Linked DNA regions of Spirulina major PCC 6313. The protein of the gene in region 1 interacts with the protein of each later gene in a pairwise test. Links are inferred from orthologs where the notes say so. Each region holds a gene or a part of one and is shown on either strand. Other genes may lie near its edges.

The links.
Region 2: the proteins of eno (region 1) and rpe interact in binary tests that used the Escherichia coli proteins (3 or more experiments, as listed by UniProt). The link is inferred for Spirulina major PCC 6313 from one-to-one orthologs.

Annotation. Positions count from the first base shown.
Region 1 is NZ_KV878783.1:370,789-383,135, forward strand. Bases 5,047-8,002 are described here. They hold eno (phosphopyruvate hydratase), read left to right. Parts: upstream 5,047-5,857; coding sequence 5,858-7,147; downstream 7,148-8,002. Other genes in these bases: SPI6313_RS23250 (hypothetical protein), read left to right, coding at 5,662-5,808; dcd (dCTP deaminase), read left to right, coding at 7,266-7,847; thyX (FAD-dependent thymidylate synthase), read left to right, coding at 7,916-8,002. In the rest of the region: SPI6313_RS01820 (YdcF family protein), read left to right, coding at 1-342; SPI6313_RS01825 (transglutaminase domain-containing protein), read right to left, coding at 363-2,033; SPI6313_RS01830 (DUF928 domain-containing protein), read left to right, coding at 2,347-3,186; more of thyX, read left to right, coding at 8,003-8,638; SPI6313_RS23255 (hypothetical protein), read left to right, coding at 8,712-8,852; tnpC (IS66 family transposase), read left to right, coding at 10,110-11,375; hydA (dihydropyrimidinase), read left to right, coding at 11,499-12,347. UniProt on the Escherichia coli protein: Catalyzes the reversible conversion of 2-phosphoglycerate (2-PG) into phosphoenolpyruvate (PEP). It is essential for the degradation of carbohydrates via glycolysis.
Region 2 is NZ_KV878783.1:479,900-492,055, forward strand. What follows is about bases 5,693-8,457. They hold rpe (ribulose-phosphate 3-epimerase), read left to right. Parts: upstream 5,693-6,606; coding sequence 6,607-7,308; downstream 7,309-8,457. Other genes in these bases: SPI6313_RS02315 (c-type heme family protein), read left to right, coding at 5,693-6,456; SPI6313_RS02325 (Npun_R2821/Npun_R2822 family protein), read right to left, coding at 7,548-8,457. Also shown: SPI6313_RS02285 (glycosyltransferase family 2 protein), read right to left, coding at 1-651; SPI6313_RS02290 (mechanosensitive ion channel family protein), read right to left, coding at 828-1,697; SPI6313_RS02295 (sll1863 family stress response protein), read right to left, coding at 1,874-2,182; SPI6313_RS02300 (metal ABC transporter solute-binding protein, Zn/Mn family), read right to left, coding at 2,420-3,367; SPI6313_RS02305 (metal ABC transporter ATP-binding protein), read left to right, coding at 3,469-4,242; SPI6313_RS02310 (metal ABC transporter permease), read left to right, coding at 4,363-5,211; more of SPI6313_RS02315, read left to right, coding at 5,410-5,692; more of SPI6313_RS02325, read right to left, coding at 8,458-8,468; SPI6313_RS02330 (Npun_R2821/Npun_R2822 family protein), read right to left, coding at 8,589-9,584; SPI6313_RS02340 (ATP-binding protein), read left to right, coding at 10,460-12,156. UniProt on the Escherichia coli protein: Catalyzes the reversible epimerization of D-ribulose 5-phosphate to D-xylulose 5-phosphate.

The DNA.
Region 1 (12,347 bases):
CCTCAAGGCGCGATTATCGAAGAACCCCGCTCCCTCAACACCTACCAAAATGCCCTCTACACCAAAGCCATCCTCGACAAAAAAGGGCTGAATCGGATTCTCCTCGTCACCTCTGCGTTCCACATGCCGCGCTCGGTGGCTATCTTTGAAAAGCTCGGCATTGACGTGATCCCCGCCCCCACAGATTTTTACATCACCGATGGCAGCGTCACCGGAACTCAACGCACCCTCGTCGGCAACATCCTCGATCTCGTTCCGGAAACGGGCCGCCTCGCCTCCACCACCGAAGCGATTAAGGAATACATCGGGATTTTGATCTATCGTCTGCGGGGTTGGGCGTAGGATTGAGGCCTTGGAGACGATTACGGGGGCGGGGGTTGGAGTTCTTCGAGGATGGTGAACCGAACATGGTTAATCGCCAAATCGCCGATGGAAAGCTGCTCTTTCGTTGTCGCAATGTCGTTGATATAGAGTTTCTCGAAGGGAACGCCTTTCCCCATTTCGGCGTGATACCAGGCTAAACCCATGAAAAAGCGCGTGGGATAGGGGCCGCCTTCCACCACATCATCGGGGTTTGATTCCATCGGTAGCCAGCCGTAGCCCGGTAGATAGAACTCCATCCACACATGGTTAAAGTCCGGTTCGAGGAGTTGGCCCCGTTCGAGGGCTTTGGCGGGGCATTTATAGCGGCCCACGGTGCGGCAGGCGATGCCGTTGAGGCGGGCGAGGGCCAGCAACACCCCTAGATATTCACCACAGGAGCCAACCCCCCGCGCTAGGGCCACGTCGGGGGTATCAATATGGGGTTTGATGCCGTAGGAGAGGCGATCGTAAACATAGTTACGGATGTTGTACATTTTCCGCAGCAGGTTCGTTTCGTTGCCGATCGCTTCCTTGGCGGCCCGTTGAATAATCTCCTTATCCATGGCCAGATTGTCGTTGTCCACCAAATACCGGGTTTGGAATGCTTCGGAGAGTTCGGGCACGTTTTCACCATCTTGGGGGCCAAACTGGTATTTGATGCCCCAGACTTCGAGGGTGGCTTTCCAACCGAAGATATAGCGTTCGCTGGATTTGAGGGTGTCAAATTTAAACACCGCGAGGCGTTGGCCGTCGAGTTCCCGTTCTTCAAAGGGCAGGCCGACGGCTTCGATCGAGCGAATTTTTTGGCGGGGGGTTTCGGCGGGGAGGGCCATGCGCCACTCTAAATCCTGCACTTCTACGGGGTCGAGGGGGGATAGTTCCTCCACGTAGGACATTTCCACGAGATAACCGTTGGAGAGGGCGAGGTTTTGATCGGGATAGTAGGCGAAGTAGAGGGGATGGATGAAGGTGCGATCGCGGTATTGTAGTTCGTGGTTGGGGTTGGCGTTGGGGTTGTCGCGCAGATAGGGTTCCTCTTGGGCGTAAGCCACGTAGAGGACATCCTCGTTAAACGCCAGGCCGGACGGGGCATCAAAGGGGGTCAGGACATTGAATTTCATTTCCCCCGTGGCCCGGTCTAAGCAATAGACACTTTGTTCGATATTGTCCGTGAGCCAGAGTTCCTCGCCATGGACGGTGATGTTTTCAAGACCAATGCCGGGGGCGTAAAAGCGAGTAATTTCGCGGCGCGTTTCCCGACTAAAAATGAGAATGTGGCCTGTACGTTGACAGGTGACGTAGATTGTCGATTCCCACACAGCAATGCCGTTGAGGGGATAATACAGACTCAAGAAGCGATGGGGATGGAAGCGATCGGCATCGTCTAAGGAACAAAAATAGATATCTTCTCCTCTGGTAAACCAAAGGGTGTCATGGGCGATCGCCAATCCCGTTGCACCTACAAAATCTTGCCAACTGTGGGGATTGATAATCCGAGTGTTGTGGGTGTGGGCTTGAATCTCCAAGAGATACCCTGTCGTGGAATCCAGGGCGTATAACACATCTTTGTGAAAGGCAATGCCATGGATGGACGCTGCTGCAAGAGGATGAATCGTCTGAGAAGACGGAGCAGACGCTGCCAAAGTAGAAAGGGACGAATCGGGAATCATGCTCAGTGGGCGTGAAGAAACAGCAGTAGATTCACTGTCAGAAAGTGACGTTGACGGTAAACCCCCAAGTTAGCAGATACTCCCACGCTCTCACTGCTTAAAGTGAACTTTCTCTCGTTGGACGTTTATTCTCCAGTTCAGTTACAACAAGACTAGAGAACGATCAGGGTGCTATGAGCGTAGGATTCACGAGTCCACTTTATTTTTTCTGTCTGATTCCGATACTTTATAGGGACAAACATAGGTCATGCCGTATTTAAACCGTACATCGCGCCGAATTTCACGGGCTATTCTCGGAGGTAGTGTTGCCCTGATGACCCTAATCGCTCCGGTGGTTGTTGCCTCCGAGGGCGCGATCGCTCAAAACTTACCCAGCCTAGAACAATGGCAAGAAGCCGGGTTCACCCCCGCCGTCGATACTTCTCCCCAACGCAGTGATGTGGGCGGCACACGCGGTGGCCCCACAGAAACTGCTACCCCTGCCACAGAGGCCACCGATTTGATGGCCCTTGTGCCCAACTACAATCGGTTCGGCGTGACGGTACTTGATAATCCGCACCTCTTGGTCTATCTACCGAAGGCCAGCACCAATCGGATTGTGCGCCTTGAAATCGAAGCCGTCACCGTTGCAGACTCCGAAAATGGTGGCACCACCCAACATCAATTTGTTCATGCCCAAGAATGGGAAGTGGGGCAAAACGGCGGCATTATGGATTTGAGTTTGCCCTCCTCCATTCCCCATGCAGAGCATCCCCAAGCTCAGCGATCGCTCCTCCAACCCAACACAGACTATCGTTGGGTCGTCTTGGTTTACGACAACACCGACGCGATTACCGGTAAAGTAGAAGGCTACATTCGCCAAATTGAAGTAGACCAAGTCCCATGGCGCAATGCAGACCCTAACACCCCAGTTATTGCCGACTACCTCAGCAGCCTATCCCCCCACGACCAAGGCACATTCCTGTTTCAGAATTTTGTGTGGTATGACGCAGTGAAGGCCCTAGCCAACGCCTACCAAGATGATCCAGTCGCCACCGAAGCCGATTGGAAGCAAGTCTTGAAATTGACCGGCTTAACGGATGCCCAAATCAACACCGTACTCACACAAATGTCCCAAAATCGCGACTTCATCCAAGGAGATGCTCTCCTGTGATTTAAAAGTCCCCCGTTCTGAAGCCGGGGGATTTTTAGCTAATCGGTGGGAAGCCCCGCGCTGTACCGACAAGGTCAGTGTCGGATGGCTGTGGAATCATTGCTTGGCTGTGATGACGGAAACGTACAAAACGACTGGCCAGGGTGTTTCTGCGTTCACGATGAAGAAACAAATTCCTCTGCTCAAAGCGGAGTAAGTAGCTCAGGCAAGAAAGAGTGAACTATGTAACAGAATATTGAGGTTGTCGCAGATTGACATATTCAGTGGAGTGAGCGTTTTGTTGTGCCCGAGCATCAAGTCCAAAAATGACCTCACAAGCCAACTCCTTCTCTGACTCAAACATCTGACCAACCAACTCATCTCGCTTGAGATGCTGCCACTCCAACTCAATAGGATTCATCTCTGAACAGTAGGGGGGCAGGAAGAAAAGATAAAGCCCCTGAGCTTGCCAAGTAGCAATCTGGGCTTGAACAAGCTTGCTGGTATGAATGGAGCCGTTGTCCAGCACAATGACCCTTATCCGTCCGGTTTTCGAGAGGATGTCAGCGGCACTCTGGGCTTGCTGGTTCATCAAGGCGATGAAGTCATCGCTCTTAAAGCTGCCTAAAACCAGAGAGTAGATGAAGGTGACCAATGGCTGCCACAAACCGATGATGCTGAGCCTCTTGCCTCGCTTGCGAGTCTGCTCCTGTCGTTTTTGCTCACCTCGGAAGTAATCGCTGTAACTGGCGGCACTCCATAAACAACTGCCGGATTCGTCGCCGTAGAGCAAGTCAATCTCCCCTGCTGCCGCAGAGAGTTCGAGCATCTCTAAGTCTGCTTGCTTAATCGCCCGCGTTGCTGGGTCTTGGCGCTCTCGGTGACTCTGACGTGTCCGCTTCCATATCACCCCCTTTTTTTGAGCACCTGACGCAGATGGTCTGGGCTCAAGGTAATGCCTCTGTATCGTTTGAGTTTCTTGGCTAACTGTACGCTGTTATAGGTTCGCTTTTCTTCACGCAAACAGGTTTCTAGGTACACCATGTCGGCTTCTGTCCAGGTGCTCTTTTTTCCTCTTCCTGGTGCATCCCAGAGTCCGCCTAAGCCCTTTTCCTGCCAACGTTTGAACGTTTTCCTCACTGTCCCTACATTCCAGTGCAAGTGTTGGGCTATCTTTTCGACGTACCATCCTTGATGGCTGAGTCTCAGAGCTTCTGCACGGTCTTTGACTCTCTGTATTACTGTGGTTGCTTTCCTTAGCTCCCACAGGGTTCTTTCTTCCTCTGGGCTTAGAAATACTCTCATCCTTGCTCCCATAAGTACACCTGTTCTTTATACTCACTCTTTACATCTCTCAATCTACCTCTCTTTTTCTACCCTGGCCTACTTATGAATGGCTGAAAGCATGCTATTCGCAATGTTTGCAGCAGTCGGTAAGCTAATCGGCATCTAAATTGCACCCTAGTTTTTCTAAGCCCCTTTGTACAAGGGTTTCAGCGTAACTGGCACAATGTAGTTTGAATGCCGATCAGCTTACTGAATCTGTCTCAGGCATTCCAACACTTCTTTGTCGGCAGAGCACAGTATCCCAATTTCAAATCTAAGCATCGTCGGCAGTCAATTCAGTTTCCTCAAAACGTATTATTGGTGTCTGATGCCGCCATTAAATTCCCCGGTTCGCTCGGTGTTGTTGTGGCCAAGATTCACCGACCGATTGAGGGGACGTTGAAGACTGTCACGGTGTCCAGGTATCCAGATGGGAAATACTTTGCATCGCTGCTGGTCGAAGATGGTACAGCCAAGCCGGAGTTGTCTAGCACGGGTAAGGTGATTGGACTTGACTTGGGATTAACAGACTTCGCGATCGCGTCTGATGGTTCCAAGTTTCCTCATCCACGTCCTCTCAACAAGTATGAACGCAACCTAAAACGGAAGCAACGTAAACTTGCCAGACGCAAGAAAGGCAGCCAGAACCGGCACAAAGCACGCTTAAAGGTTGCCAAGGTTCACTCTAAAATCGCCAGAGTCAGGGAAGACTTTCATCACAAACTATCCCGCAAGATAGTGAACGAAAACCAAGCCATTGTGGTAGAAGATCTAGCCGTTAAGAATAGGGTCAAGAATCACAATCTAGCCCAAGCAATCAGCGATGTTGGTTGGGGTCAGTTCTGCACCATGCTCAAATACAAGCAGAGTTTGAAGGTAAGGTGTACCTGGAGATTGGGCGATTCTTCCCCTCTTCCCACCTCTGCTCAAACAGGCTGCTACCGCTAGAAAAGATGGATCTTTCGGTGCGCTCGTTTGTCTGCCCTTACTGTCAGGAACGGCATGATCGAGACATCAATGCGGCAATTAAGATTCAGACAGGAAGGCTTGCGGATTTTGGCCTCAGGAAGTGGGGCTTCTGCTCTAGGACGCGATGTCAGACCACAGGGAGGGAGGCGCAAGTCTACCCTCTCCGAGGCTGTCGCGGTTGATTAGAGAAGCCCGCGCTGTATGCAGAGCATCAGCGTCGGGTACTTCACCCCAGCCCCCTCGAATCAATGCAGCCAGATTGGGATGAATGCGATCGCCCCCGCTGGCTTCAGTTTAAAACTTTTGGTGAAAAAGACAGTTTCTCCCACCGTCTCACCCTATGCTTAACAAGATTACGGGGTTTAGCCCCGTTGCTTCGTCATCATGAGGAACAACAATGCTCGATAAACTTGAAGCGGTTATTGAAGAGATCAACGCCAGAGAAATCCTCGATTCTCGCGGTCGCCCCACCATCGAAGCCGAAGTCCTGCTCGACAGCGGAGCCTTCGGCCTCGCCCAAGTTCCGAGCGGTGCGTCCACCGGCAGCTTTGAAGCCCACGAACTCCGGGATGGAGAGAGCCGTTACGGTGGCAAAGGTGTCCTTAAAGCCGTACGCAACGTCAACGAAAAAATCGCCGACGAATTACGCGGCATGGATGCCCTAGACCAAGTGGCGATCGACCACTGCATGATCAGCCGTGACGGCTCCCCCACCAAATCCAACCTCGGAGCGAACGCCATTCTTGCCGTCTCCCTCGCCACCGCCAAAGCTGGCGCAGATCACCTCGGCATTCCCCTCTACCGCTACCTGGGTGGCCCCCTCGCCAACATCCTCCCCATCCCCTTCATGAACGTGATTAACGGCGGATCGCACGCCAATAACAACGTTGATTTTCAAGAATTCATGATCGTTCCCGTCGGAGCGCCCACCTTCGCCGAAGCCCTGCGCTGGGGCGCGGAAGTCTTCGCCTGCTTGAGCGATGTGCTGAAAAAAGATGGGTTACTCTCTGGGGTGGGGGATGAAGGGGGCTACGCGCCGAACCTCGCCTCCAACAAAGCCGCTTTGGATTTACTCGTGGCAGCGATCGAACAAGCCGGATACAAACCCGGCACTGAAATCGCCCTGGCCATGGATGTCGCCGCCAGTGAATTCTACAAAGATGGTCAATACATCTACGACGGCACACCCCACAGCCCCGCCGAATTCATTGACTACCTAGCTGAGTTAGTGGCGCAATATCCGATCATTTCCATTGAAGATGGCCTCCACGAAGACGATTGGGCTAGTTGGAAAACCTTGACGGAAAAACTCGGCGACAAAGTGCAACTCGTCGGCGATGACCTCTTCGTCACCAACCCCACCCGTTTACAAAAAGGGATCGACGAAAATGCCGCCAACTCGATTTTGATCAAACTCAATCAAATCGGCTCCCTGACGGAAACCCTCGAAGCGATCGAACTGGCCCACCGTAACCAATACGCCTGCATGATTTCCCACCGTTCTGGGGAAACCGAAGACACAACGATCGCCGATCTCGCTGTCGCCACCCGTGCGGGCCAGATTAAGACAGGCTCCCTCTGTCGCAGCGAGCGGGTTGCGAAGTATAATCGCCTCTTGCGCATCGAGGAAGAATTGGGCGATCGCGCTCAATACGCTGGTGCGATCGGTATGGCCCCTGGTGCATAGCCCCAAAAACAACACCCATCGTGATCTGCACCATGATCATTAAAACAAGGGGCTTAGTCCCCTTGTTTTCCCATCTTCATCTTTGTATTGATCAACTCGCCTGATTGCCCACAACACCATGATTCAAAATGACATCTGGATTAAACAAAAAGCTGCCGAAGGATTAATTCAACCCTTTGAAGCCACTTTAATCCGCAAAGTCGATCAACTCCCTGTCATTTCCTACGGACTCAGTAGCTACGGCTATGATATCCGCCTCAGTCCCAACGAATTCCGCGTTTTTCGTCATATTCCCGGCACAGTTGTTGATCCGAAATATTTCAACCCCCACAACCTTGAACCGGTGGAATTACATCATGATAAAAACGGCAATTTTTTCATCCTCCCTGCCCATTCCTACGGCTTGGGCGTTGCCCTAGAAAAGATCAACGTTCCGGATTATATTTCCGTATTATGTATTGGAAAATCAACCTACGCACGTTGCGGAATCATTGCAAATCTTACCCCCGCTGAAGCCGGTTGGCGCGGACATTTAACCCTCGAATTCTCTAATTCTTCTAGTGCAGATTGCCGAATCTATGCAAATGAAGGAGTAGTACAGCTACTCTTTTTAGAGGGTGAAGAATGTGAAACGAGCTACAACAAACGTCAGGGAAAGTATCAAGATCAGCCCGAACAAGTGATTGTTTCACGGGTTTAGAGCGTAACTCCTATTCTTTCATCATTGTTTGAAATCCACAATAATTTCTAGATTGTACGCTTGGCATCATGGATAAATTTCGAATTGAATTACTCGCTGCAACACCTAACCCTCAGCAACTCATTTGGGCAGCGATGCACCAAGATTACAGCGAAGACTGTGTCTACGATCAGCAGGATAAATTCCCCAGCGAAGAAAAAGCAGGCGCATTAATTATCAAATATTTATTAGCAGGAAATAAGGGACATTTTGGCCCCCTTGAACATCCTCAAATCACCGTCAATGCTTGTGCATTTCCTCATTCTATGATGCAGCAGGTGCGGACTCATCGCGTCGGCATCAGTTTTGACTGTCAGTCAAATCGGTATACGGGGCAGCGCATTCTAGATGTGGTCACCGGAAAACGAACGGTTGAAGATGTGTTTTATCTGCGTCCGGTGGGGAATTATACGAACCGACAAGGGAAGAAGTATTTCTATTCCGAAGAACAGCGCAATACAGATTTAGAGTGGTGTTTTGCAGCGTGTCAGCGATATGCAGACCAGTTAGCAGCGGGGATGTCGGAAGAACATGCGCGGGGGACAATTCCGTTTGATGTGCGGCAACATTTTGTGTTGAGTTGTAATGTGCGATCGCTGATGCATCTCCTCGATTTACGGTGGAAAAAAGATGCCCAACTCGAAGCGCAACAATTTGCCGAATTGCTCTTTAAGCAGTTTGAACAATGGTGTCCCGCGATCGCGCAATGGTATCTAGAAAACCGTGCCCAAAAAGCAAGACTCTCTCCTTAAACTATGTGATCGAATGGTAAGGATTCAGGTGGGGGGGGGTTGACAAATCAGAAAAAACAGCTAAGTTAGCACAATGAAGCCCATCGAGATTCCCCCAGCCGTCGAACGAGAGCAACTGAGACAAGCATCATCAGAGGTGCTGGTGGAACTGGTGTTGCGGCAACAAGAGATTATTCAGCAACTAGTGTCCAGTCAACAATCAATTGACGGATAGAGATGTTGTAATTTCAGCCTGGCATCAGCCGTTGTAAATCGCCAATCAATCCATGTTTCCTGATGATTGCGCTCGTCTTGCCAGGCATCCACTTCACGCTTGAGTGTCTCCTGATCAGGAATCCGGCGACTTAAGCACTGACGACTCAAAACACTCAGTTCAATCTCGGCCATATTCAGCCAACTGCCATGTTTGGGGGTATGGCAGAATTCCAATCGACTCAAGATGCGTTGTGCTTCTGCCGGTTCAAAGGCTTTGTAGAGTGAGGCCGGGGAATGAGTATTGAGATTATCCTGAATGACAATGATTTTTTGGGGTTGGGGCGTAATCGATATCCACTAACGTTTTGAGCAAGTGGGCATAATCTACTGCGGTGCGACGCTCTGTGACCGTCACGCGCCGCCACCCAATCATCGGTTCACAGACCATAAACAGGTTGGCTGTCCCGTTGCGCTCATATTCATAATCCACCCGTTCGGGCTGCCCCGGTTGAGCCGGAATGGGTAGGCGGGTTTCTTTGACTAACTGTTTGCCCGCTTCATCAATGCAAATCACAGGCATGTTTGGGGTGTAATCCGTCTGATAGACCGTCAAGACTGCCTCCATATACCAGACAAACTCTGCGCTTTGGCTCGGTGGAATTACCCAACAGCTTTGTCGCCAGGGTTGGAGTTCGTTTTTTTTAGTCAGTTGCCGCACGCTTTCATGGCTGATGTCATCGACATAGTCCAACTCCACCATCTGCTGTGCTAACAAACGTAACGTCCATCGCCCCTGACCTGCGGGCGGTTCACTACAGCACAACGCCACTAAGTGTGCCTCCGTTGTGCCATCCAACTTTCGGGGGCGACGGGGATGGGGGCGAGGGCTTAAGGCTGCCTCTAGCCCCTCTTCGACAAATCGTTTCCGCACTCGCTCAATAGTTCTCAGGCTAATATCAAGGGCTTCTTTTATATCCTGATCTCGCCAACCGGGGGATTGCTGGCAAATCGGCTTTGAGGAGAATTCGGGCATGATTGATCAGAGCCGCAGCTCGTTTCCCCGTGGTGACAATTTCCTGGAGGTCTTGTCGTTCTTCGTCACTTAAGCGCACAACGTATTTTTTGACCATGTCAGCCTTGGTTTGAACACTGACTTCATCTTACTCTTCTCACTCGGCACTATCTCTTTGACTAAGCACTAGTCTGGGAAATAGAGCGGCTCAAGAACAACGCCAACAGCGATAGCGAGAGTTCATCGAAACCCCCATCAAGCGACATCCACAAACGCTCAGAACACCAACCCCCAGAAAAAGAGCCACCAAGCCAAGGAAAACGTAAACCCGGTGGGCAACCCGGTCATCAGGGAAAAACTCGCAAAGGGTTTGGCAGAATAGACCGCTACGAAATGGTGCGAGCACAAGTGTGTGGGTACTGTGGGAGCCAAGAGTTGAGCCTAGTCCCCCGAAAAACGCGCCGCCATGAAGTAGCCGAGTTAATCCAACCCGCCATAGAAGTAGTGGAGTATGAGCAGCAGTGCTGCTGTTGTAGCCGATGCGGACAGGAAACATGGGGAGAGTTACCGCCGCAAGTGCTGGGAGGTCAAAGCTTAGGAGTCGGGCTGCAATCCCTGTTGGTGTGGTTGGGGAACTACGCTCACATGAGCTATGAAAAGCAGCAGGAATTCCTAGAGGAACTGGGGAATATCACCGTGGGAGTAGGGACATTACAAGCGACCAACGAAAGGGCATCCCAAAGCGTTAAGCCGACAGTAGAGGAACTGGGAAACTGGGTGAAACACCAAGACTACGCCCAAGTGGATGAAACACCATGGCTAGTCAAGGGAGTGAAAGAGTGGATGTGGGTAGTGTGTGGGGTGGGTTTTTGCCTCTTCCACGCCGCTGATACTCGTTCAAGGGCGGAATTAGAGACCCTATTAGGTCGAAGCTTTGATGGTGTACTCGTCTCTGATGACTTCAGTGTGTACAACGGTTATGAGGTGAAAGCCCAGCAGAAGTGCTTGGCTCATCTAAGGCGGCACTTCAAGAAAGTCTGCAAGCTCAGGCATGGAAAAAATCCAGAGTTGGCGAAGGCATTCCTGGATTTGATTGACACAGCCTTTGAGCAGCATCGTCAGTGGCGTGAAACCGAGGATGGGGCTGCCTATCATCAATGGGCGGCGGGCTTTATCTATGAGGTGAAGGCGGCTGTGGAGCATTGGCTCCCCCTGGCTGGGCATGAGGCGGGCTTGTTATTGCGCTCTCTACGCGATAAGGCAAATCAGTGGTGGTATTTCCTGTCCCATCCAGAAATTCCCCCGGATAATAATCGTGCGGAACGCTCGTTGCGGTTGGCTGTAACCAAGCGTAAGGTTTGTGGTGGCTCGCGTTCGATGGCAGGTTTTGCCCAGACGGCAAGGTTACTGAGTGTGATTCAGACTTGTCGGACTCAAGGGCGTTCGGTGTTGAGTTTCTTGAAACAAGCTTTGATGGCGACGGCTTCTCCTGAGCAAGTCTCCATGCCTTCCCTCATCCCTGCTACCTGAATCCTTACATCGAATGTAATCATTTATCGCAAAATGTAAGGAATTCAATCCAATCGTAACAACCGGATCAAGGTGTCTCACCTGACTTTTAAAATCAGAGTGAAATGATTGAAGGTATGGGCTATGAGTCAGGTTTTAATTCGGGGTGGGCGGATTGTGACGGCGGTGGATGATTACCATGGGGATCTGTTGATTGAGAATGGGCGAATTGAAGCGATCGCACGCCATCTTGACGTTCCCGACGCAGAAATTCATGATGCCACCGGGTTGCTCGTGATGCCCGGTGGGATTGATGTGCATACCCACATGGAAGGCGAGCAAGGCCCCGCCATGAATTGTGATACCTACGCTAGCGGAACAGTTTCGGCGGCCTTTGGGGGAACAACGACCATTGTTGATTTTGCCTATCAAAATAAAGGGGATGGGGCAAAGAAAACCGTTGAAGAACGGTTAGCATTAGCTGACCCGCAGGTTTGTATTGACTATAGTTTTCATCTGATTTTAACCGATGTCAATCCTGATACCTTGGCCGAACTTCCTGATCTGATTAATACCGAGGGAATTTCGAGCTTTAAAATGTTCATGGCGTATCCGGATATTTTGATGGTCGATGATGCGTCAATTTATCGCACCATGAGCCGAGTGCGGGATCATGGCGGCATGGTGAATTTGCACGCGGAAAACGGGGCAGTGATTCAGGTCTTGATTGAGGAGGCCTTAGCCGAAGGCCGCACCGATCCTAAATATCACGGTTATACCCGACCGCGTCTCATGGAAGCCGAAGCCACCCATCGGGCGATTCGCTTGGCAGAATTGGCAGAAATTCCGGTGTATATTGTCCATCTGTCGGCTCCTGAAGCGTTGGAAATGGTCGTGCAAGCCCGCGATCGCGGCGTTCATGCCTTCGCTGAAACCTGTCCCCATTACCTCTTTTTAGACAAAACTGAATACGATCGCCCCGGTTTTGATGCC
Region 2 (12,156 bases), 110 kb from region 1 along the record:
TTCTGCTAGGGTGCAGCGGTGCCGATGTTTGACCACCGCCATCGGTGCAAACTCCCATCGGCACTGGGTTTGTGCCAACAGTCGCCAACAGAGATCCGCATCGCCCCCCGTGCTTAAATAGGGCCGAAACAGACCAATTTCAACCAATAGATCCCGCCGCACACCCAGATTAGCGGTTTGACCGTAGGGGCGAAAGGGATGATTGAGGGTATGGCGTTGGGAGAGGGTTTCATTGCGATCGGCGTAGCGTTCGAGGAGGGAATTCCCCGGCAGGGCGACGACTTCCCCCGCCACTAGGCCCACGTCAGGATCAGCAAAGGGCGCGACTAAATTCGCCAACCAGTCCGGTTCTGGGCGACAGTCGGCATCGGTAAAGGCCAAAATTTCCCCCTGGGCGGCCAAAATCCCAGCATTCCGGGCCGCGTAGGAACTTTGAATCTCAAACTCTTGGAGCGATCGCAACGTCATCCCGTGGGCGGCGAACTCTTGGACGGCCTGCGGCAAGATGACCGATGTGTGATCCTGGCTGTGGTTATCCACGAGGAGATATTCAACGGCGGTGCGATCGTAGGTTTGCGATCGCAGACCCGCCAATAAATCCGGTAAATCCTCAGCCCCGTTATAAATCGGAATAATCACCGAAACCTTCATCACGCCTCCAGGCTGCCGTTGAATCACCCCGTCGCAATCCACAGGGATAATCTTCATTGTGCAATAGATGCGATCGCACCGCTGCGATCCGGGCCATTAATGGGTCAGAGGTTGTTTAAAAAGCGTCTTGAATAGAAAGGCAAGGGGCTTAGGCTCCTTGTTTTCATCTCTCAGGATCACGATTTCGGTTGATAGTCACTGTATTGATCTTGGTTGTAGAAATAGAGGGTACGGATCGGGTAAGGGATGGTGATATTCGCACGATCAAATTCGGCTTTGATCGCCAACATCACCCGCGTTTGAGTGCGCCGCACCGACCCCTGATCCGACGGTGTCCAGTAGCGCAGTAAAAAGTTAATCGAACTATCGCCAAATTCCACAATATCAATCTCCGGCACGGGATGGTCTAAGACCCCTTCAACATTGGTTAAGAGCGTTTGCAGAAGTGCGATCGCTTCCGACAGCGGCGTATTGTAATCCACCCCCACCGCCAAATCAGTTCGGCGGCGATCGAAGGCTGTGCGCACCTGCACCGCGCTGGTGAACACATCAGAATTAGGAAGGAGGATTTCTTCGCCTTGATAGGTGCGAATCGTAGTGGTGCGAATATCAACACGCTCCACTGTGCCTTCATAGTCTCCCACAATAATTTGATCACCTAATTTAAACGGTTCTTGAATCAGGAGTAATGTACCGGCCAAAAAATTCTTAAAAATATCTTGAAATGCAAACCCAATTGCCACGGAACTCAGACCCAACGTGGCAATAATATCCCCTAAGTTCAACCCCGGAAATGCCACCACCGCCGCAAATAATGTCCCCACCACCCACGTTGTAATACTCGTGACTTTGATCACCAAAAGCCGCAGTGAGCGACTTTTAAGGGTTTGATCTCCGATTTTTTGGGCAATATTTCCCGTTGCCTGGGCGAGGTAGCGAGTTAATAAAAGAATGATCACCGCTGTGAGAAAAGCGGGGATCAGCTTGATTCCACCTCCGACTAACTCCTGTAGGCTGTTAATGGCGGTGTCAATGAGTCGATTCATAATCACGATGAGTGCAGTCCAACACGCTGGGGTTGGTGACAATATACCGAATTTTCAGGGAGGGGACGGGTCAGGGGAGAAGGCGCGATCGCACTCTTTCCCTTGACCCATCCCCCCCCCAATGGGGCGAAATCAGCCGAGGCACTCAGACGATTCACCCCGGCTCACTCTCGATATTATTGGAACTTCTCGCCGGCCCGATTCACGGCCTGTTCGAGTTCGCTCCAAGCATTCTCAAACCCGCTTTGTAGATCTTGCCAGGCAGATTCACTCGATTGCTGGATTTCGCCAAGTTTTTGGGATACAGCATCGCGCTTGCTGTTGAGTTCGCTCAACGTGTCATTGTATTGTAGTTTCGCGTCGGCTTTGGCTTGGTCGGCCTTGGCTTTTAGCTCGTCAATTTGAGCGTTGAGCTTATCGAGTTGCGTTTGGACTTTGTTTTCGTAGTCTTGCTTGGACAGGTTTTGCAGTTGTTGGGTCGTCATCAATGAAGACCTCCTAAATGAATGTTTGCAATTGAATCATTTCAATCTGCTTACACTGTAGCGATCGCGCCCCCCTCCCTCACTCCATCATTGGAGGGAACTCCAGATCAGACCTCTTCCCTCAAAAGAGGGACATCCCGCACTCGATTCTAGCCAGTAGCGGGCAAGATGCCCGCACTACGGCTCGGAACTATTACCGTAGTGCAGGCATCTCGCCTGCTTGATGAATCATTGAAGCTAGTCGCTGCCGGGCCAAGGCTCCACCGTTCCGCCCAATGCTGTCGCGATCGCCTCCGTATTCGCCACCAGCATTTTGATATAGCTGTCGCCGTTGCTGCCCGGTGCGCCAATCGAGTCAGAATATAAGGGTTGATCTGCGAGGGTGACTTGGGCTTCCGTGGCGACGGCTTGGATCAGGGAATCATTGATCGTCGTTTCCGCGAAAATAGCCGGCACACCCGCCGCCCGGATCGCATCGGAGAGAGTTTTCACCGTTTGGGCGCTGGGCTGCTCTTCGGTGCTGATCCCGATTAATGTCCCCAACATCGTCAAATCATAGGCCGCCACATAATAGGCAAAGGCATCATGGGTCGTCACCAGTTGGCGGTGTTCCGGGGGAATTGTGGCAATTTGGGCGGTGATCCAAGCGTCGAGGGCTTGGAGTTGAGCGATCAGGTCTGCCGCGTTGGCGGTGAACAGATCGGCATCAGCGGGGGACAGTGTGATCAATTGATCGCGAATCGCTGCCACCATGGCGATCGCATTTTCCGCATCGCCCCACACATGGGGATCGGGAACCCGTTGCCCCTCATAGTCCAAAGCCAACGGCTCCACCACTTCCCCCACCGCAAATCTTGGGACCTGCGCCCCCACTCCTTCGATCAAGCGAATCAAGGCCGGTTCTAGTTGATAGCCGTTATAGAGAATCAAATCCGCCTCTTCGAGGGCCACGGTATCGCGGGGCACGGGTTCATAAATATGGGGATCATCCCCCGGCTGCAAAATACTGATTAATTCAATCTCATCCCCCCCCACCTCAGCGGTCAAATCCGCCAGGATTGTACTCGTCGCCACCACCTGGGGGAGGGAGGAATCAACGGGAACTACAGGGGTACAGCCCCAGAGGAGGGCGATCGCAGCCGCCCATGAACATCGGCTCAGACTCCACTGCATCATTCTTTTCATATTCTTTTCATTATTTCTATCATATTCTTTTCATTTTTTGATAGGCTGAACCATAACCCCCTCGTTAACGTAGCGATATATCGTTGTTTGCCAAACTCCCTATGGATCACGCCTTACCCCTCCCAACCGCCGATCGCACCCTATCCATTCAGCACCTCGCTGTCCGCTATCGCAGCGTCGAAGCCCTCCGAGACATTACCCTTGATGTGCTCCCCGGCCGAGTTACCGGCATCATCGGCCCCAACGGAGCCGGGAAAAGTAGTCTCCTCAAAGCCATGCTCGGCCTGATTCCCACCAGTTCCGGACGGATTGACTACAACGGCAAACCCTTAAAACAGCAACTCGCCCACGTGGCCTATGTGCCCCAACGGAGCCAAATTGATTGGAGCTATCCCGTGACCGTGTGGGATGTGGTGTTGATGGGACGGGTGCGGCAAACGGGCTGGTTTCAGCGGTTTTCGCCCGTCAGTCGCCAAGCGGCGCGGGCAGCCCTCGAACGGGTGGATCTGCTTAAGTTGCGCGATCGCCCCCTCGGACAACTCTCCGGCGGACAGCAACAGCGGGTGTTTTTAGCGCGATCGCTCGCCCAAGCCGCCGCTATTTTTTGTTTTGATGAACCCTTTGTGGGCGTGGATCAAAAGACTGAAACGATTATTTTTGAAATTTTCGCCGAACTCGCCGCCGCCGGTAAAACGGTGCTCGTGGTCAATCATGATCTAGGCGAATCCATTACAGAATTTAATGATTTAATCATCCTCAATCGGGACTTAATCGCCGCTGGCCCCCGCCCCCAAGTGTTTAATGATCAAACCCTGAAGCGGGCTTACAGTGGCCAAGTGATGTTTTTCGATGGGGCGCAACCCTTCGCGGCGTAAGTCTGATCGTTCCGCATTAAATCCACCTTAACCGTGATGCGATCGCGCTCCCTCCCTACACCCTGTAACGCTGACCCTCTGAATCCCGTGGGCAATGCCCACCCTACGAAATCTCCATCTATGCAACCGTTTTTTGAAGCCCTCTGGCTGCCCCTCACCTATGGATTTATGCAGCGATCGCTAATTGTGGCGGTGATTGTCGGAATTATCTGCGCGATCGTCGGCAGTTACTTGATGGTGCAGCGGTTAGCCCTGCTGGGGGATGCGATTAGTCATTCCGTATTGCCGGGGTTAGCGATCGCCTTTTGGTTAGGGGTAAATTTGTTCATTGGAGCCTTCATTGCTGGGGTACTCAGTACCGTATTAATCAATCTGATTCGGACGCGATCGCAAATCAAAGAAGATGCCGCCATGGGGATCGTTCTTTCCGCCTTTTTCGCCCTCGGCATCACCCTAATTACCCTCATTCAAAAAAACAACAAAATCGACCTTAATCATTTCCTATTTGGTAATATTCTCGGTGTAACCAGTGCCGATGTACGCGATACCTTAATCATTGCCATTTTAGTGATCATCAGTGTCGTTTTACTTTACAAAGAATTACTCTTTTACACCTTTGATAAATTGGGCGCTCAAGCCGTCGGGTTGCCCGTGAAATTCCTCGACTTTAGCCTCATGGTGCTTATCGGCATGACCATTGTTGCCAGCCTCAAAGCCGTAGGGGTGATCATGGTTTTGGCCTTGTTAATTACCCCGCCTGCAACGGCCTATCTCCTCGTCACTCGCCTCCATCACATGATGTTTTTGGGGGTTGGATTGGGCATTTTTTCGAGCATTAGCGGTATGTATTTAAGTTACTTTTATAACCTCCCCTCTGGGCCTGCGATCGTGCTGGTGGCCACGGGTCTCTTTTTCCTCGCCTTTCTCTTTAGCCCCAGTCAAGGTCTGCTCACCGGCCATCGGGCGTAAGGTTCACGCGGGTGCGATCGCTGCCCTTCACGGCGTGATCATGCCAGCACCTGATCCCTGCCGTTTGCAAGAAGAACGCTTACACTTGGGAAGAGAGTTTGGCACGATGGTGAACATTGTTGGTTCTGCACTGTTCTGAACTGTAGCTCTCGATTCATAGCCCACGTTTTCTACAGTCGAGCGATCGCCCTCTTCCCCATGTTTAAATTTCCCATCGATCGAAAACGTCTAAAACTCAGTTCAAAATTCACAATCATTCTCGGATTAATTTTTTTATGCGGGAGCGTGTTGAGTTATGGCGTACTGTCTCACCTGCAAAGCCAAAGTGCGCAGCGGATGGTCACAGAACAATCTGTGACGTTAATTAACACCCTCAATGCCCTGCGTGATGAATACGCCGATAATATTCGTCCCCTCCTCAAAGAGGAACTCGACACCACCCCGGAATTCACACCAGAAACCGTACCGAGTTATGTGGTGCGCCAAGTGTTTGAATCCTTTCGAGAACAGGAAGCCTTTAAAGACTACCTCTACAAAGATGCTGCCCCCAACCCCACCAATCCTCGCGACCAAGCCGATGAATTTGAAACAGCACTGGTGAGTACGTTTGAACAAAATCCAGACTTGGTAGAATTACATGGATTTCGGGAGCTAAATGACCAGTCCTTATACTATGTGGCGCATCCTTTAAAACTGACCAATCCTAACTGTTTAATCTGCCATAGTACGCCAGATGTTGCCCCAAAAAATTTAATTAAAACCTACGGCCCGGAGCGCGGTTTTTTTTGGGAATTGGGGGATATTATTGCCACTCAAATCATCTATGTTCCAGCGCAACAAGTACTATGGGAAGCACAGCGAAATACCTTGGTCACGATCTTGATTTTCATGGTGATTTTCGGGATCACATTGCTGATTTTAAATCGTCTTTTAAGGCAGTTGGTGTTAGAACCAATTCGACCAATGGCACGGGTGGCGACTCAGTTAAGCCAGCCGGATCTTGTTTCGAGTTCTGAACTGGTGCAAGCTCAGGATTTAGTCAGCCTCGATCGCATCTCTGGGAGTGGTGATGAGTTGGGGCAGTTGGCGCGGATTTTTCAACGGATGGCGCGGGTGATTGCCTCACGGGAGCAGGATTTATTGGTGCAACTCCAAAACAGCATTAACCAGGTAGAGCCGTCTGCAACAAGGGGGGGGTTAAGCCTCGATGCGGTGAAGCGGTTAATTCTGCGATCGCAGAATTAACCGCCAAACACCGCCGGACTCAGACCCGGATTAAATCACCCCAATCGCGATTATTACCCCCAAAAATATAAATTCTTTATGAAAGATCGTTAAATTTTGTTACTCTAGATACCAAAGATTTGCACCGTCACTTAGAGGAAGAGCCACACCATGACTCAAAAACAAACTGTTGTTTCCCCGTCCATTCTGTCCGCTGACTTTGGCCGTCTCGGCGAGGAAATCCGCGCCGTTGATGCGGCTGGGGCTGACTGGATTCATGTTGATGTCATGGATGGTCGGTTCGTTCCCAATATTACGATTGGCCCGCTGATCGTCGAAGCGGTGCGCCCCCACACCGAAAAGCCCTTAGATGTGCATTTGATGATCGTCGAGCCGGAAAAATATGTGGCGGACTTCGCCAAAGCGGGCGCGGATATCATTTCCGTCCACGCTGAGCACAACGCCTCGCCCCACCTCCACCGCACTCTCGGCCAAATCCGCGAATTGGGTAAGCAAGCCGGTGTAGTGCTGAATCCTTCTACGCCGTTGGTGCTGATTGAGCATGTGCTCGAACTCTGCGATTTGGTGCTGATCATGAGCGTTAACCCTGGGTTTGGCGGTCAGAGCTTCATTCCTGCGGTGTTGCCGAAAATTCGCGATCTGCGCAAAATGTGCGATGAGCGCGGTCTTGACCCCTGGATTGAAGTGGATGGCGGTCTGAAGCCGAACAACACCTGGCAGGTGCTCGAAGCGGGGGCGAATGCGATCGTGGCGGGTTCTGCGGTTTTCAAAGCTCCGGATTATGCAGCGGCGATCGAAGGGGTGCGCAACAGCAAGCGCCCGGCGGGTACTCCGGAACTCGTCACTGCCTAGGGTTTAAGAATTTCACGATAGGACATCACTCTAAACGAAATGCAAGGGGCGCGATCGCGCTCCTTTTTCTGTGGCGGCACGGCTCTAACCTAGATTATTCATAACGCTGATTTAAAAATTGCGAAAAAGCACGATAAAAAGCTCAATTTCATCCCATAGCGGGCAAGATGTCCGCACTACCGAGCATAACGAGGAATACCGTAGTGCAAGCGTTTCGCCTGCCTGATGAATAATCTAGGCTAAAACAAGCGGCGAACTCGGCGTTTGACTTGCTCAACCCACGAAGGGGGAGGCGGTGGGGGGGGATCGGCGGGGATCGCATCGCTGTGGAGATAGCGGTAATGTTTCCAAATTCGCCAATAGGGACAGCCGGGCGTGATCCGAATCCCCGCCCAGTGGAGATATTGCAAGCGTTGACCGTCGCAGTTGGGATCGGCGAGGGCATCATCACCGAGGGGGACAAATTGGGGACTTCCCGCCCAACTGCCGGGCGCACCGCCGGGACGATTGACGAGGTTAAAGCGTCGTTCTGGGGGGATTCGTTTGAGGATCATGTAGTTGATGATCGGCTGGTCGGAAGTTTTTTGGGAAAAGTCGAAATAGTCCGGATGGGCGGCACATTCGGCAAAGGTGTCGTAGAGATCCTGCTCAGAGAGAAGATTTTTTTTCGCGGCCCACCAACCGCCATTGAAAAGACTGGCGCGATCGCGCTCTACCAGCACCCCATCGCTGAATATTTTTGGCGAAAAAACATTACCAATGCCGCCCCGATGTTGATAGTCACAACAGAGAAAGTCGTAGGTTTGCAATGCGTCTAAATTTTGGGCAATGGCTTCAAAAACGACAATATCTGTATCGATGTAGAGAAATTCATCATATTCGCCAAACCAACAGGCTTGTTTCCGAAATTGATTCGGTCGGGCGAAAAAACCTGCCCCAAAAATGTCATAGAGTTTTTGTGATAGCCGCTCAATAAAGGCGAGATCAGCATAGACCTTCACGCCATACTGTTCCTTTAAAAGGGCCGCTACCTCGTGATAGTTTTCGTCGTAGGGAATCAGGGTAATCGACACATCGGGATCATAGTGACGAATACTGTTGAGGAGCGCGATCGCTTGTTCGGTGAATTTATCGTTGGCTGTAATATAAATACCGCGCATTGTTGCTTGTGGTGAGGGTGACGATTAAGCGTTTAAGGGAGTTGATGCACTCGTTTACTGTTCGGTCAAATATTGATAGATTGAGAAGGTGATCCGGAGGTTTAGATCAGCCCCAATATCCTACAATCCGAGCTTCTGGGCAACTCGTTTAAATAGACTCGGTGAGGGATTGAGGGGTTTAGGTTTGCCGCGAAACTGGGGGCGCTGGTCAGGATGATGAAGAAAGCGATAGGTTAAAAAAGTGTCACGATAGGGGCAATCGAGATTTTCCCCGGCACAGAGACGCGCAAACGTAGACGCACCCACGCCGATGTAGTGCAAAAACGTGAGGCAATTGCCGTGATCAAACACGAGGCGATCGCGCTCCTCAAAATGGGTTGAAGTCACTGCGCAACCTGTACTTTGTTCTGTTGGTAATTCCCGCGCAAAATTGTAGATTGATTTGCGCGATCGCATCATCATGTAGTTCAACAGCGACTGATTCGGGGCGCGGGGATAGAGTACCTCCGCGTCTCCCGTGGCTAATTGCTCGACAATCCAGGCTCGTTCCTCGGCAGCAAAAAAGCCCCGATGGGAGGCAAAAAAGCCCGAACAAAAAATCTCATACTCCAACCGCTCCGGGCTGAACAATTCCGTTAATTTCGGTGATTCAACGGTGTAAATATGGGTTGGATCTTTAAATTGAAAATCGTAAATCACCGTATCGCTATGATCCAACTGCTGGAAAATGAAATCCACGGAATTGAGCACCACCACATCCGCATCAAAATAAATAAACCGCTCAAACGGAGCCGCCTCATCAAACGCCGCATAGCGATGATTCGCCCCCAAACGTCGCACCCCTTTGATCCCTTGCTGCCGCCACTGGGCCAACGCGGTCGGATGAGTCTGCCACACCGCCAACGAAAACGTTTCCCACGCCTCGAACAACGCCGGATCATCCAAGAGGGTCACGTTGGGACGGTGGGCAATTTCCGCCGCCACTTGTGCTGTGTTGTCGTCGTAGGCGAACACCGCAACGGGATAGTCGCCCGCGTTGGCTTCCACACTATTGAGAAATGCGATCAATTGATCCAAAACCGCATCATTGGCCAAGGTGTAAATCCCGTCAGTCATGGTAATTTCGGGTGGCGTACGGTTTTCAGTGTACGCGATCGCACTCTTTCCCTTGACAGGGAGGCGTGCATTTCGTCGGCTAGGTCGAGTCATCGCGAACCCCAACAGGCTCCACCAAAATTCATCTTCTGTAGTGCGGGCATCTTGCCCGCTGGGATTTAGACAAGCTTGCCCGCTGGGATTTAGACAAGCTTGCCCGCTGGGATTTAGAAAAATACAGGGAGCAGGATGCTCCCACTCCCTTCAACATTCATTTTCTGTCGTGCGGGCATCTTGCCCGCTGGGATTCAGACTTCAGATTTTGTCGTAATTGCAACCTTTGTCCTGTACTCAAGGCCACAACCATCAATCCGGTTCAATCCAAACAGGTTACAGCCTGATTGACTGACAAAAGATCATGTTTGAATCCCGAAACCCCTTACCAGGAAAGGGGTTTAGCGTTAGAGAATTGGATGCCCCTGATCTTGAGCCATCTCGGTGTTGAGTACAGATCGGCAAAAGCCTTACCAGTCCTTGGTTATGCTTGCTTGCTAGGGTGATCGCTGAAACACCCAGGGGGTAAGGATTTCCAAAGTTTTGTCAGTCAATCAGGGTTACAGCTTGTTCATCCATGGCTTAACCCATTGCCCCCACCCTAAAATTCTCTCCCCAACGCAGGCGAGGGACGTTGAAGGCCGATCCGCCGATTCGATTATTTCTGAATCGGCTGCACCATCCAGAAACAAAATAGTTAAGAAACGATTCAAGTGTTTGTGAAATCTTACAATGGTGATTTTGAATTCTTGAACTATCATAGGGTACAGTCATTTCCCTATTAGCAAGATGAATTAGTATACTTTGCTACACAATACTCCAATCATTCTTTTTTTCAGAGTATGAACACCGCATCGTCCACCCGTCGAATTGTTAAAGAACGGCGCGACTACAATACTTGGGTCGCCAATGAAACCCTAGAAGACTATTCCCTCCGTTATGCGCCGAAATCTTTTCGGAAATGGTCGGAACTCTTAGTCGCCAATACGGCATTGGGGGGGATTTCATTTCTCGCCCTCGAAGCGATCGGCGGATCTTTGGCGATTAATTATGGGTTTTCTAATTCATTTTGGGCGATTCTTGTCGTCGGAGCGTTGATCTTTTTGGCGGGAATTCCCATCGCCTATTACGCGGCGAAATACAACATTGACATGGATTTACTGACGCGGGGGGCGGGGTTTGGCTATATCGGCTCCACGATTACCTCGCTGATTTATGCGTCGTTTACCTTTATCTTTTTTGCCCTCGAAGCGGCGATTATGGCCCAGGCGATTCAGTTATATTTTGGGCTGCCATTATGGCTAGGATATATTCTCTGTTCAGTTATTATTATTCCCCTCGTTTTTTATGGGGTGACGCTGATTAATCAATTGCAGTTGTGGACGCAACCGCTCTGGTTATTTTTGATGATCGCGCCCTACGGATTTGTGTTGGCGAAAGAGCCGGACGCATTGACGAATTGGATACATTTTGCGGGGAATTCACCGAGTGGGGCGGGGTTCGATCCGCTGTTGTTTGGGGCGGCGGCGACGGTGTCGTTTTCGTTGATTGCCCAGTTGGGGGAGCAGGTGGATTATCTCCGGTTTTTGCCGGATCAGGGGGAGAATAATCGGGTGCAGTGGTGGCTGGCGGTGATTACGGCGGGGCCGGGTTGGATTGTCTTGGGGGTGGGCAAGCAGTTGGGCGGGGCGTTTCTCGCGTCATTGGCGATTTCCCAGGGGATTGCGATCGCTCAAGCCAAAGAACCCGTCCAAATGTACCTCGCCGGGTTTCACTATATGTTTGACAATCCGGCGGTGGTGCTGACGGTGGGCACGGTGTTCGTGATTGTGTCGCAGATTAAAATCAACGTCACCAATGCCTACGCGGGATCGTTGGCTTGGTCGAATTTTTTCTCGCGCTTGACCCATTCCCATCCGGGGCGGGTGGTGTGGTTGGTGTTCAACGTGGCGATCGCCCTGATGCTGATGGAGTTGGGCGTGTTTTCCACCCTAGAGGCGGTTTTGGGGCTGTATTCCAATGTGGCGATCGCCTGGGTGGGCGCTCTCGTGGCGGATCTCGTGATCAATAAACCCCTCAAACTCAGCCCCTCCTATATCGAATTCAAACGGGCCTATCTCTACAACATCAACCCCGTCGGCTTTGGCTCGACCGCGATCGCATCCCTGATTTCCATCCTTGCCTTTGTGGGCGCGTTTGGCCCCTTCGCCCGCGCCTTCGCACCCTTCCTCGCCCTAGGCATTGCCTTCACCCTCGCGCCGATCATTGCCTGGCTCACCAAAGGCCGCTACTACATCGCCCGCGAAAACACGATCCGCCTCAACACCGTCTCCGATGCTCTGCTGGAATGTATCGTTTGCAGCCAAGAGTATGAAGTGGCCGACACGGCCTTTTGTCCGGTCTATGACGGGCCGATCTGTTCCCTCTGTTGTAGCCTCGATGCCCATTGCCACGATGCCTGCAAAACTCCCGACCACGGCCACGCCAACTGGACTCACCAGATTGCAGAGATCGCGTTTCGGGGCAAGATCCAGCCTCA